2 regions of the Ruegeria sp. CDSC054 genome follow, and region 1 is predicted to be linked to the other one. Evidence: riboswitches for the same ligand, from Rfam matches in the RefSeq annotation. Region 1 holds a riboswitch; the other holds the start of a gene.
The links. Region 1 has a riboswitch for thiamine pyrophosphate ahead of thiD (bifunctional hydroxymethylpyrimidine kinase/phosphomethylpyrimidine kinase). Riboswitches for the same ligand answer to the same signal wherever they lie in the genome.
Positions count from the first base shown of each region.

Region 1 (5,663 bases):
GCGTAGCGGCTCATCTGGTGACCTCAATCCACGCACGTACGCGGGCTTCTGGGTCTGCATTCAACGTGATGTCTGTCACGACTGAGACAATGTCCGCCCCGGCATGCAACACCCCCGGCGCGCGCTCGACACTCATCCCGCCAATACCGACCAAAGGGACTTCCCCCACGCGCGCTTTCCATTCAGTGACACGCGGCAGGCCCTGTTGTTTCCATTTCATCTTTTTCAGGATCGTTGGGTAGACCGGCCCAAGCGCAACATAGTCGGGGCTCATGGCCAAAACACGCTCAAGCTCGTCATCGTCATGGGTCGAGACACCCAGTTTAAGTCCTGCGCGTTGGATCGCCTTCAGATCCGCATCATCCAGATCTTCTTGCCCCAGATGTATCCAGTCGCAGCCAGCGTCGATGGCCGCTTGCCAATAGTCATTCACCACCAGAACAGCGCCATGCGTACAGCACAGATCCCGCGAAACCGCTATCTGTTCACGCACGACCGCATCCGGTTGGTCCTTGATCCGCAACTGCACCAGTTTCACGCCCAGAGGCAGCGTCCGGCGCAGCCAGTCCGAATGGTCGAAGATTGGATAAAACCGGTCGAGGGTCATGACAAAAACGCCTTTCCAATAACGGGGGTCGAGGGTTCGGCCATATCGCGCGCTTCGATCGGGTCAGCCTTATAGGCCAATCGCCCGGCCTCGATGGCCAGCTTCATCGCCTTGGCCATTGCTGCGGGATCACCGGCCCGTGCCACCGCAGTGTTCAGCAGAACGGCATCATACCCAAGTTCCATCGCATGAGCGGCGTGGCTGGGCAGGCCGATACCTGCGTCAATCACCAGTGGTACTTCGGGAAACTCAGCCCGCATTGCGCGCAAGGCGTATTCGTTGTTCAAACCACGGCCCGAGCCTATCGGAGCGCCCCATGGCATCAGAACCTCACACCCTGCCGCCAACAGTCGCTCACCCACGATCAGGTCGTCCGTGGTATAGGGAAAAACCTCGAACCCGTCTTCGCTCAGGGTTCGCGCGGCCTCGACCAGTTGGAACACATCAGGCTGGAGGCTGTCGGTATGTCCGATCAGTTCCAGCTTGATCCATTTGGTGTCAAACACCTCACGCGCCATATGAGCGGTGGTCACAGCCTCTTTCACCGTATGGCAACCTGCTGTGTTGGGCAGGATAAGGACGCTCAGATCGCGGATCATCTGCCAAAAGGTTTGTCCTGCGCCTGCTTCGCGTCGCAAAGATACGGTGACCACCCCGGCCCCGCTGTCCCGAAATGCCTGTTCCAAGATTGCGGGGCTTGGATATTGCGCGGTGCCCAGCATCAGCGGGTTCGGCAGTGATGTGCCGTAGAAAGTCTTCATCGCTCAGCCCCCCTGCATCGGGGCGACGACTTCGATCCGATCGCCATCCTTGATTTTACGGGCCTTGCGCAGGCTCGAGGGCACAAAACCCTCGTTCACAGCCGTCGCCACCCGGCCCGAAAACCCACATTCCTGCAAAAGATCGGCAAGAGTTCCGGCGTGCACATCGCGCATCTCGCCGTTAAGTACGATCTTCATCAACCATCTCCGAATGTTTGGTGTCCAACGCCAGGTCAGCCACGCCCTTGGCCAGTGCAGGGGCCAGCAGGTAGCCGTGGCGGTAGAGGCCGTTGGCGTAGATTGTCGGTCCTAGCCGCCGAATACGCGGCAGGTTGTCGGGGAAAGCGGGGCGCAGATCGACGCCGGTTTCCAACACTTCAGCCTCACCAAAGGCGGGGTTCAGGGCGTAGGCTGCGCTCAGCAACTCAAGCATCGAGCGTGCGGTAATTCGGCTGCTATCCTCGGATTCGATCATTGTCGCGCCCAGCATGTAGACGCCGTCGCCGCGTGGAACGATATACAGCGGCACGCGTGGATGAAGCAGGCGTATAGGCCGGGTCAGTGTCACGTCTGGGCACCGTATCACCAGCATCTCACCCTTCACGCCGCGCAAGTCCTGCAGGTATTCGCGCGCGTGCAGACCTCTGCAATCAATGGCGTTGTCCAATCCCGTCGGAGCGCACGCATGATGGAATTCAACACCGTGATCCTGAAGCTGGTGCGACAGATCCAGCAAGGCCTGACGCGGATCCAAATGGGCTTCCGCAGCAAAGTAGAGACCTTTTTTGAAACCATACAGATCAGGCTCTAATAAGGTTATTTCTCTGTCATCAACTTCAGAAAACCCCTCCGTTCTGCGGGCGAAACGACGCAGATCCGGCAGGTCTCGTGGGTTAGCGACAACCAATGTGCCGCGCCTGTGGACCTGAGTGCGCTTGGCCCACCAGTCGATTGCCAATTGCCCCAGACGCAGGACAGGTTCTTCGGCGTTTTCATACTCGCACCAAGGTGCCAACATTCCGCCCGCCCACCAGGAACAGCCATGCGGCCCCGGTGCACCACCGGGATCAAACACCTGAACCTTGGCCCCGCGCGCGACAAGTTCGGAAGCAACGGCCAACCCGGCCACGCCTGCCCCTATGATCGACCAGACGGTCACGCGGACCAAACCTGATGGAAGTGATGAACAGGCCCGTGACCTTGCCCGATGTTCAAAGCATCGGCCTGAGCGATGGCGCCCTGCAGATAGTCATGTGCTTGCGCCACGGCCTGGGGCAGCGAAAGATCCTTGGCCAATCCGGCCGCTATGGATGAGGACAGCGTGCACCCCGTTCCGTGGGTGTTGCTTGTCTGTCGGCGCGGCGCTTGAAATTGGTCCATCACGCCAAAATCTGAGACCAGTAAGTCGTGGCAGATGTCGCCTTTCCCATGACCGCCCTTCATCAGGACCGCACTTGCACCCAATGCGCATAACTCGCGCCCTTGTGTGATCATCTGTTCGAGGCTGTCCGCTGGTTCAGCGCCCAGCAAACAGGCTGCTTCTGGCAGGTTTGGTGTCAACACGGTCGCGCGCGGCAGCAACACCTCGCGCAGGGTTTGCACGGCTTCTTCCGCCAGCAACGCATCGCCGGATTTGGCAATCATGACCGGATCCAGAACCACCGGCCCGTCAAAATCCGCGATACTGTCTTCGACACACTGGATGATCTGAGGGGTCGCCAGCATTCCAATCTTGATCGCGCCAACATCCAGGTCGGTCAGAACAGCCTCGATCTGGGCTGCAATGACGTCCAGAGGGATACCATGCACCGCCGTAACTGCGCGAGTATTCTGCGCCGTCACTGCGGTAATCACACTGGCACCGTAGACGCCAAGCGCCGACATGGCCTTGAGGTCAGCCTGAATTCCAGCCCCTCCGCCGCTGTCAGATCCTGCGATTGTTAAGGCAATGGGTGCCATGTCGTTGCTCCGGTTCAAAATGGGCAACGGGCATGGAAAACGTCTAAGCACTATAAGACCGTTCCCTACGCCGGTATTGCCCGGATCAGGTTCGATGGGTTAGCGCGTTCACGCCTCTCAGCCCCCAAGCAGGGCACCCCAACGGTTGGGGCGACACTCTCAGGGGATGGCGGGAGAATCAAGGGCCAATTTTGGGGCAGATCACGGTCAAACTGGACTTATCAAATGCAAAAGCCGGCCTCGATGGGCCGGCTTGCGACAGAAGTTTACGAAGTGCTGGTTCAGCCCTTCATGCCGTCCCAGAAAGATTTGACGGATGAGAAGAAGCTTTTTGATTCCGGGTGGTTGTCTTCGCCCAGATCGTCAAACTCGCGTAGCAGCTCTTTCTGGCGGCTGGTCAAATTGACCGGGGTTTCCACCGCCAGTTCAATGAACATATCGCCAATTCCACCGCCGCGAAGGGCGGGCATGCCCTTACCGCGCAATCGCATCTGACGGCCTGACTGGCTGCCCGCCGGGATTTGTACACGGCCACGGCCACCGTCGATTGTGGGTACTTCGATCGAACCACCCAGCGCGGCTTTCCCCATGCTGACCGGAACGCGGCAATACAGGTTTACGCTGTCGCGCTCGAACAGCTTGTGGTCCGAAACTTCGACAAAAATATACAGGTCGCCCGGAGGGCCACCGCGCATCCCGGCCTCACCTTCACCGGCAAGACGAATGCGGGTGCCGGTTTCGACACCGGCCGGAATGTTGACCGACAGAGCACGCTCTTTTTCAACGCGCCCGGCGCCTCCGCAGGATTTACAAGGATTCTTGATGATCTGACCCAGACCCGAACAGGTCGGGCAGGACCGTTCGACTGTGAAAAAACCCTGCTGCGCCCGAACTTTTCCCATACCGGAACAGGTCGGGCAGGTTGTGGGCTCCACCCCACCTTCCGCACCTGATCCGTCACAGGCAGAACAGGCCACGGCGGCAGGTACGCTAATCGTCTTTTGCAGCCCCGAGAACGCCTCTTCCAACGTCACCCTCAGGTTATAGCGCAGGTCCGAGCCGCGCGCGGCACGCCGGCCACCGCTAGTTGCACCGCGCTGACCGCCCATGAAGTCGCCGAACAGGTCATCAAACACATCCGAGAATGCGCTGGAGAAGTCGCCCTGCCCGCCAAATCCGCCGCCGGGTCGGCCACCGCCGCCCATGCCATTTTCGAAAGCAGCGTGGCCAAAGCGGTCGTAAGCCGCTTTTTTGTCGCCGTCGCGCAGGACGTCATAGGCCTCATTCGCCTCTTTGAACTGCGCTTCTGCGTCGGGATTGTCCTTATTGCGATCTGGATGCAGTTCTTTGGCCTTCTTGCGAAAGCCTTTCTTGATCTCATCCGCCGAAGCGCCCTTGGACACGCCGAGCACTTCGTAATAGTCGCGTTTGGACATCAGTATTTCCTTCTGCCTCAACGTAATCGGGCCGGCCCGGCAACCGGACCGGCCCGAATTGGCCCGGTTACCCGTTAGTTACGCTTGTCGTTGTCCAGATCTTCGAACTCGGCATCGACGATGTCGTCATCACCAGCCGGAGCTTCATCAGCTGCCGCAGGCTCATCCTCGGCTTCCTCGGACTGTGCCTTGTAGATGGCTTCGCCCAGCTTCATGGCCGCTTCGGTCACGTTCTGAATGCCGGACTTGATCTTTTCGGCGTTCTCAGTTTCCAGCTCGTCCTTCAGCGCGGCAATCGCCAGCTCGATGGCTTCGATGGTGGTCGGGTCAACCTTGTCGGCATGCTCTTCCATTGACTTTTCGGTCGAATGGATAAGGCTTTCCGCCTGGTTCTTGGCGTCGACCAGTTCGCGGCGTTCCTTGTCAGCTTCCGCGTTCTCTTCGGCGTCCTTGACCATCTTGTCGATATCCTCGTCGGACAGACCGCCCGATGCCTGGATGGTGATCTTCTGCTCTTTGCCGGTGCCTTTGTCTTTGGCCGAAACCGAGACAATGCCGTTGGCGTCGATGTCAAAAGTCACCTCGATCTGAGGCATGCCACGCGGTGCGGGCGGGATATCTTCAAGATTGAACTGACCCAGGATCTTGTTGTCCGCAGCCATTTCCCGCTCACCTTGGAAACAGCGGATGGTCACGGCGTTCTGGTTGTCCTCAGCAGTCGAGAAGACCTGAGACTTTTTCGTCGGGATCGTGGTGTTGCGGTCGATCAGACGGGTGAACACGCCACCCAGCGTCTCGATGCCCAAGCTCAGCGGGGTCACGTCCAGCAGAACCACATCTTTGACGTCGCCTTGCAGAACACCGGCCTGAATGGCGGCACCCATGGCAACAACTTCGTCC
Region 1 covers NZ_JBXWOA010000004.1:85,669-91,331, reverse strand. Annotated here, with positions in the region: gene AC2FGC_RS10240 (HesA/MoeB/ThiF family protein) at 1-14, opposite strand, end outside; gene AC2FGC_RS10235 (thiamine phosphate synthase) at 11-607, opposite strand; gene AC2FGC_RS10230 (thiazole synthase) at 604-1,368, opposite strand; gene thiS (sulfur carrier protein ThiS) at 1,372-1,566, opposite strand; gene AC2FGC_RS10220 (FAD-dependent oxidoreductase) at 1,550-2,527, opposite strand; gene thiD (bifunctional hydroxymethylpyrimidine kinase/phosphomethylpyrimidine kinase) at 2,524-3,327, opposite strand; TPP riboswitch at 3,373-3,478, opposite strand; gene dnaJ (molecular chaperone DnaJ) at 3,609-4,763, opposite strand; gene dnaK (molecular chaperone DnaK) at 4,838-5,663, opposite strand, start outside.

Region 2 (5,663 bases), on a different contig from region 1:
AAAATGCCGCTGAGTTCCACAAGCCCGTACCGGCCGCTCGCGACGGCGGTGGCCATAGGCAAAGCAAGCAAAAGCAGGACTGCGGTGCTTGCAGCGGCAACAAGGACCGAGATCAGCGCGGCCCTAAAAACGATTGCGGGCATGTCAAACAACCCGGCAGCTCCCGAAATTACGACCGATGCCAAAGGAAGCAGCAAAAAGACGGCCGCTGCGACGATCCAGAATATATCTATCGTCGGCGCACCCCCGTCCCAGCGGCGCAAGGCGCGATCGAGACCTGTTCCAAAACCGTCCCCGCGCGCAAACTTCAGCGCCACTAAAGCGGTCGCAGCTGTCAGGGCAAGTTGCAGGGCGGATAACAGGGCGGCGCGGCCCAGGTCGAAATCGTAGGTGAAGGCCTGATAGATCGCCAGTTCGATCGTTGTAGCCCGTGGTCCTCCGCCCAAGGTCAGGGCGACGGCGAAGCTGGTCAGGCAGATGGCGAAGATTACCGCCAGAACCCCGGGCAGGGTCCGTTTGAGCATGGGCATCTCGATCAGTCGAAACATGGCCATGCCATTGCAGCCCAGTTGTGCGGCCAGGCGAAACCGTTCTGCAGGAATTTCCTGCCAGGCTTGCAACACAAGGCGTGTGGCCAGGGGTAGGTTGAAGAAAACATGCGCCAGTACGACCCCATGCAAGCCGTAGATGCGTATGGGCGGCAGGCCGAAAATGCCAAGGTTGTCCGAGATCCATCCCGACCGGCCAAAGACTTGCAGCAGACCCAGAATGGCAACGATGACCGGCAGGATGAAGGGCGCGCCTAAAAGCGCAATTAAAGCCCGTCGGCCGGGGAACCTCCGACGTGCCAAAGCCCGCGCAACCGGCACGGCCAATACCACGCTGAACAATGCGGACAGTGTGGCTTGGGTCAGCGTGAACCGCAGCGCAGCCCAGTCGGCGGGAGTGAACCCGCCGCTGGTTTCAGCACGCAGTGCAACCGCCGAAAGAGTGCCCAGGATCAGCGCGGCGACCAGGGCCGCCGCACCGATACCGGGCCATGGGCTTACTGGCTGAGCGCGTTCTGCCATTCTGCCAGGGCCTGATCCCGCACGGCGGCGGCTTCATCGGGAGAGAACAGAAGCGACTCTGCCGGCACTGTCAGGGTTTCGAACCCTTTGGGCAGGCCGTCTGCCGGGGTTACGGCCGGATACATCCAGTTGGTCGTCGGAATGATTTGCTGGAACGCGTCCGAGACCATGAACTGCAAAAACTGATCCGCCAGATCGGTCTGATCTGTTGCAGCCAGCTTTGCAGCGACTTCGACCTGCAAGTAATTGCCTTCGTCGAAAGCTGACGCGGCCTTGCTGTCATCGTCCTCGGCAATCAGGTGATAGGCCGGAGATGTCGTGTAGCTGAGAACCATGTCCGACTCGCCCTCAAGAAACAGGCCGTATGCCTCGGACCAACCCTTGGTAACGGTCACGATGTTGTCGGAAAGACCAGCCCAGATTTCGGGTGCTTCCTCACCATACGCCGCTTTGACCCACATCAGCAGGCCCAGGCCGGGCGTGGACGAGCGAGGGTCCTGGATGATGATCTTGGTGTCGCTGTCCGCCAGTTCCCGGAAGTTTGCAGGCGCTGTCGCATCTGCTTTGTGAACAAAGGCGAAGTAGCCCCAGTCATACGGGGTGAACGTATCATCGGTCCATTCGATCGGCAGTGCGAAGTCAGCGGTGACAGAGCTGGGCGCAAACAGGCCGGTTTCCCGGGCCGCCGCAATCAGGTTGGTATCCAGCCCAAGCACGACGTCGGCGTCAGAGTTTTCACCCTCAAGCCGGACACGCGACAACAGCGCGGCACCATCTTCGACACCAACAAAGTTCAACTCGCAGTCGCAGACCGCTTCAAAAGCTTCTTTGACCTGCGGGCCGGGGCCCCAGTCGGATACAAAGCTGTCATAGGTGTAAACGGTAAGCTGAGGCTTGTCGGCGGCGAAGGCCGAAGTTGCACTCAGAAGTCCCGCAGCAATTAGCAGATGTTTCATGTCATCCTCCATTGCGGCGAGAGGGCAAGGATGGATGAAACCGAAACCCTTCCCTCCGCCGGTTCTAGCCGGTTCAGGTTCTACGGGTTCGCTTGATAAGCATCTCAGCGCGGCAGGCCGTGCTCCCCGAGGTGAGGCCGTCACTAGGGGGGATTGGCCAGAAAGACAACCAAATTCGGCGCCTCGGCGCGGCGCGTGTCGTATGTGGGCAAGTAAGCCTGTCCGGAGCCGGACGCCCTTTGAACCTGTAATGCGTTTGGTTCAAAGGGCCATAGGGTCAGAAGTAACGCAGCCAAATATAAACGTTTGCGATCATCAAGGTCAGGATCATGATCGGGAATGCAATTTTGGCGAAGGCGATGAAGCCGATGGGCTGCTTGGCCTTTTCCGCAAAAGCAGCCACCGTAAGGTTGGCGCTTGCCCCCAACAGTGTGCCGTTGCCGCCTAGACAGGCGCCAAGCGCCAGCGACCACCACAGGGGTTCAATCGCGTCCTTGCCGCCGAACGTGTCTGCGGTGGACTCGATCAGAGGGATCATCGTTGCCACGAAAGGAATGTTGTCGAGGATTGCGGACAAAATGCCGGAGGCCCAAAAGATGAAGAACGCGGTCCACATCATGTCGCCTTGGGTCAGCTCCAGCACTTTCTCACCAAAGAATGCCAAGAGGCCAACATGTTCAACACCGGCAACAATGACGAACAGCCCACCGAAGAAAAAGATTGTGACCCATTCAACTTCACCAAAAATGTGGTGAACCGACTCGGATTGTTCTTCACCGCTTTGGTGGCCATAGGCCAGCAGCATCAACAGGCCTGCACCGGCCAACGCTGACGTACCGGGCTGAATGCCGTAGCTGTGCCCCAGCGTGAACCCCAGCAAAACCAGAGCCAATACGGCCAGAGACTTGATCATCAAGACAACATCAGTAACCGCTTCGGATTCGTTGAACCCCATAATCCGATCGCTGGCCGATTTCGGAATGCGGGCCAGTTCCTTGCGGTTCATAAGGTAAATAATGCCGGTCAGGACAACCAGACATATGGCCGAGATAGGCGCCAGGTTCACCACGAAATCGTTGAAGCTCAACCCTGCGGCTGAGCCAATGATGATGTTGGGCGGGTCACCGATCAGCGTCGCTGTTCCCCCCACGTTCGAGGCCAGGATCTCGGCGACAAAGAACGGGAACACACGCGTTTCCAGGGCTTCAGTGATCAGCAGCGTAATCGGGGCGATCAGCAATACGGTCGTTACGTTGTCCAGCAGGGCCGAAAACACCGCCGTAATCAGCGTCAGCATGATCAGGATGCCGGTTGGATTGGCTTTCACCGCTTTTGCGGCCTTGATCGCTACGTATTGGAACAATCCGCATTTGCTGGTGATCCCCACGATGACCATCATGCCGATAAGTAGTGCCAGAGTGTTGGCGTCCACACCCGCCACGGCCTGTTCCTGATTGATGATGCCAAACAGGACCATCAGGGACGCGCCCAGCATCGTCAAAATGGCGCGGTTGACCTTTTCTGTGATCAGGACCGCATAAACCAAAATCAGAATTCCGGTCGCGGCCCAAAGCGGATCTATGCCCAATAGTTGTGGAACAGAGAGAGCGGCCTCTCCATGTGACGTCGAATGCGTAGCCAAGGTTTTAGTCCGGTTTGTATAGGGTTAGCTGAGTGCGCGATCCAAAAGCGAGTTGGCGCTTACGGTGCCAACGAAACGGTTGGTTTCGGGCTCAACAAGGATCACGTGCCGTTTGTATTTGTAGATCAGGAAGATACCTTCCATCACTGGCGTGTCGGGTGCAGCAACGGGGATGTTCGAGGGCCTCGACATGTTGTCGCGAACCTTTTCGGTCTTCAGCCGCTCCATCTGTTGTTCGAAATCTTCCCGCGTCAGGTTCATGAAGCTGAGCGAGTCGATCGCGACGCGCGACGCATCATCATTCAGACCGATTGTCGCCGCTTTCGGCAGGATCAGTTTCAGCAGCGTTGGGGCAGTAAAGACGCCAACATAAGTTCCGTCTTCAGCCACGACAGGCAGAAATCGTGCCCGGCTGCCCCTGATGATGTTGAAGGCCGTGGCGATGCTTTCATCCGGCAGAATGGTCTTTTGTACCTCAGACGGTACCATCACGTCATAGCAGGTTAGGCCCATGCTTTTCCTCTGACTTCACGCGGCATTCGGGTGAAACGGTATCCAAAAGCCGCAGGGCACGCCCTTTTCGGCTTGTGAAAGCGTGTCAGGACGAATCAAAATTTGTTGGTGCGCACTGATTCCATTGCCGGGCGAAATTGACCAGCCCGGTAATGAAATTAAGTTGATAACCTTCCGTCATTGGCGACGCCGGCCAATGACGGAAGGTTGGTTTCAGCTTGGGTTTAGTGCAGCGGCGTTTTGTGCCTCAGTTGCCGTTACATCTAGTCCGGGTTGCCGTCGGGCGTGGAAAGCCGTAATCGCTCAAAGGCGCGGGTCAGCTGTAATTTGGTGCGCGTTTTTGCAGTTTGGCCGCAATACTCTCGGCAAAATCGGGGGACTGTAGTTGCGCGGCAAAGATCTTGATTTCTGCGGCCATGTGTCCGGCCACTGTGTCACGCTGATTGCGGATCAGGGCCTTGGACTGTTTGAGCGCTACCGGGGATGAGGCCGCAATGGCTTGTGCGATCTCCTGGACTTTGCTCATCAACTCATTGTCGGCAAAGACGCGCGCGACCAACCCGTGGTTCAGGGCCTCGGATGCCGTCAGAACCCGCCCGGCCAGCAAGACGTCATTGGCGACAGCCATGCCGAGGGACGCAGGCAGAAGCAACGACGAACCGGCCTCGGGCACCAGGCCCAGTTGGACAAATGGCGCGCTAAATGTAGCGCTGTCCGCGGAATAGACCAGATCGCAGTGCAGCAGCATGGTCAGGCCAACGCCAATTGCAGGACCGTTTACTGCGGCGATCAGGGGTTTCGGACAATCCCGGATCGTATTCAGGAACCGAGTAATCGGATTTTCAACGTCACCCGCCGGAAGCCCGCCTGTCATAAAGTCCTGCAGGTCATTCCCGGCTGTGAACATATCGCCTTGACCAGTGATGACCAGCGCCCGGGCTTGATCGGTTTGACCGTATTCTTCGATGGCTTCAGCTATCGCGGTATACATGGTAAAAGTGATCGCGTTTTTCTTGTCCGCGCGAGAAATCGTGACTGTGGTGACGCGATCCTGAGTGCTGACGATGATATGTTCGCTCATGGCGTTATTCCTTGGATGCCCGGCGGTATTTGTGTCGCGTCGGCTGTGGGTTTCCTGCATGTGGGCAAGTTCGTATGCGGGCAAATAGCCTGCGTCAACAAATCAGGGCAGTTACCTCACGTCGCTGGGCGAGTGTGCCAGATTGATCCCCACTGTTGAATTCAGTGGTGCCTTAACTATGCAGCGCAGCTACGACTATTTTTACATCTGGAGGAGATCTACGTCTTTTTGCGTAAGCTATCCGGTACTCCTGCCGCAAAGGGATCGGCGACATGCTCATCCTGATGAGGGTCTCCGACTTTAAATCCATCGCCGCTATTTCTACTGAACAAGCGCCCTCAGGAACAGGCACTTTCCGCGGGGCAATCCGTTTCCGGTCAGAGCTTTTGAATTTCTTATGC
Region 2 covers NZ_JBXWOA010000003.1:357,730-363,392, reverse strand. Annotated here, with positions in the region: gene AC2FGC_RS09475 (thiamine/thiamine pyrophosphate ABC transporter permease ThiP) at 1-1,070, opposite strand, end outside; gene thiB (thiamine ABC transporter substrate binding subunit) at 1,046-2,026, opposite strand; TPP riboswitch at 2,060-2,165, opposite strand; gene AC2FGC_RS09465 (ArsB/NhaD family transporter) at 2,304-3,668, opposite strand; gene AC2FGC_RS09460 (CBS domain-containing protein) at 3,693-4,181, opposite strand; gene AC2FGC_RS09455 (enoyl-CoA hydratase) at 4,498-5,262, opposite strand.
Region 2: it holds a riboswitch for thiamine pyrophosphate, as region 1 does, so the genes downstream of both, thiB (thiamine ABC transporter substrate binding subunit) here and thiD (bifunctional hydroxymethylpyrimidine kinase/phosphomethylpyrimidine kinase) in region 1, are expected to answer to the same signal.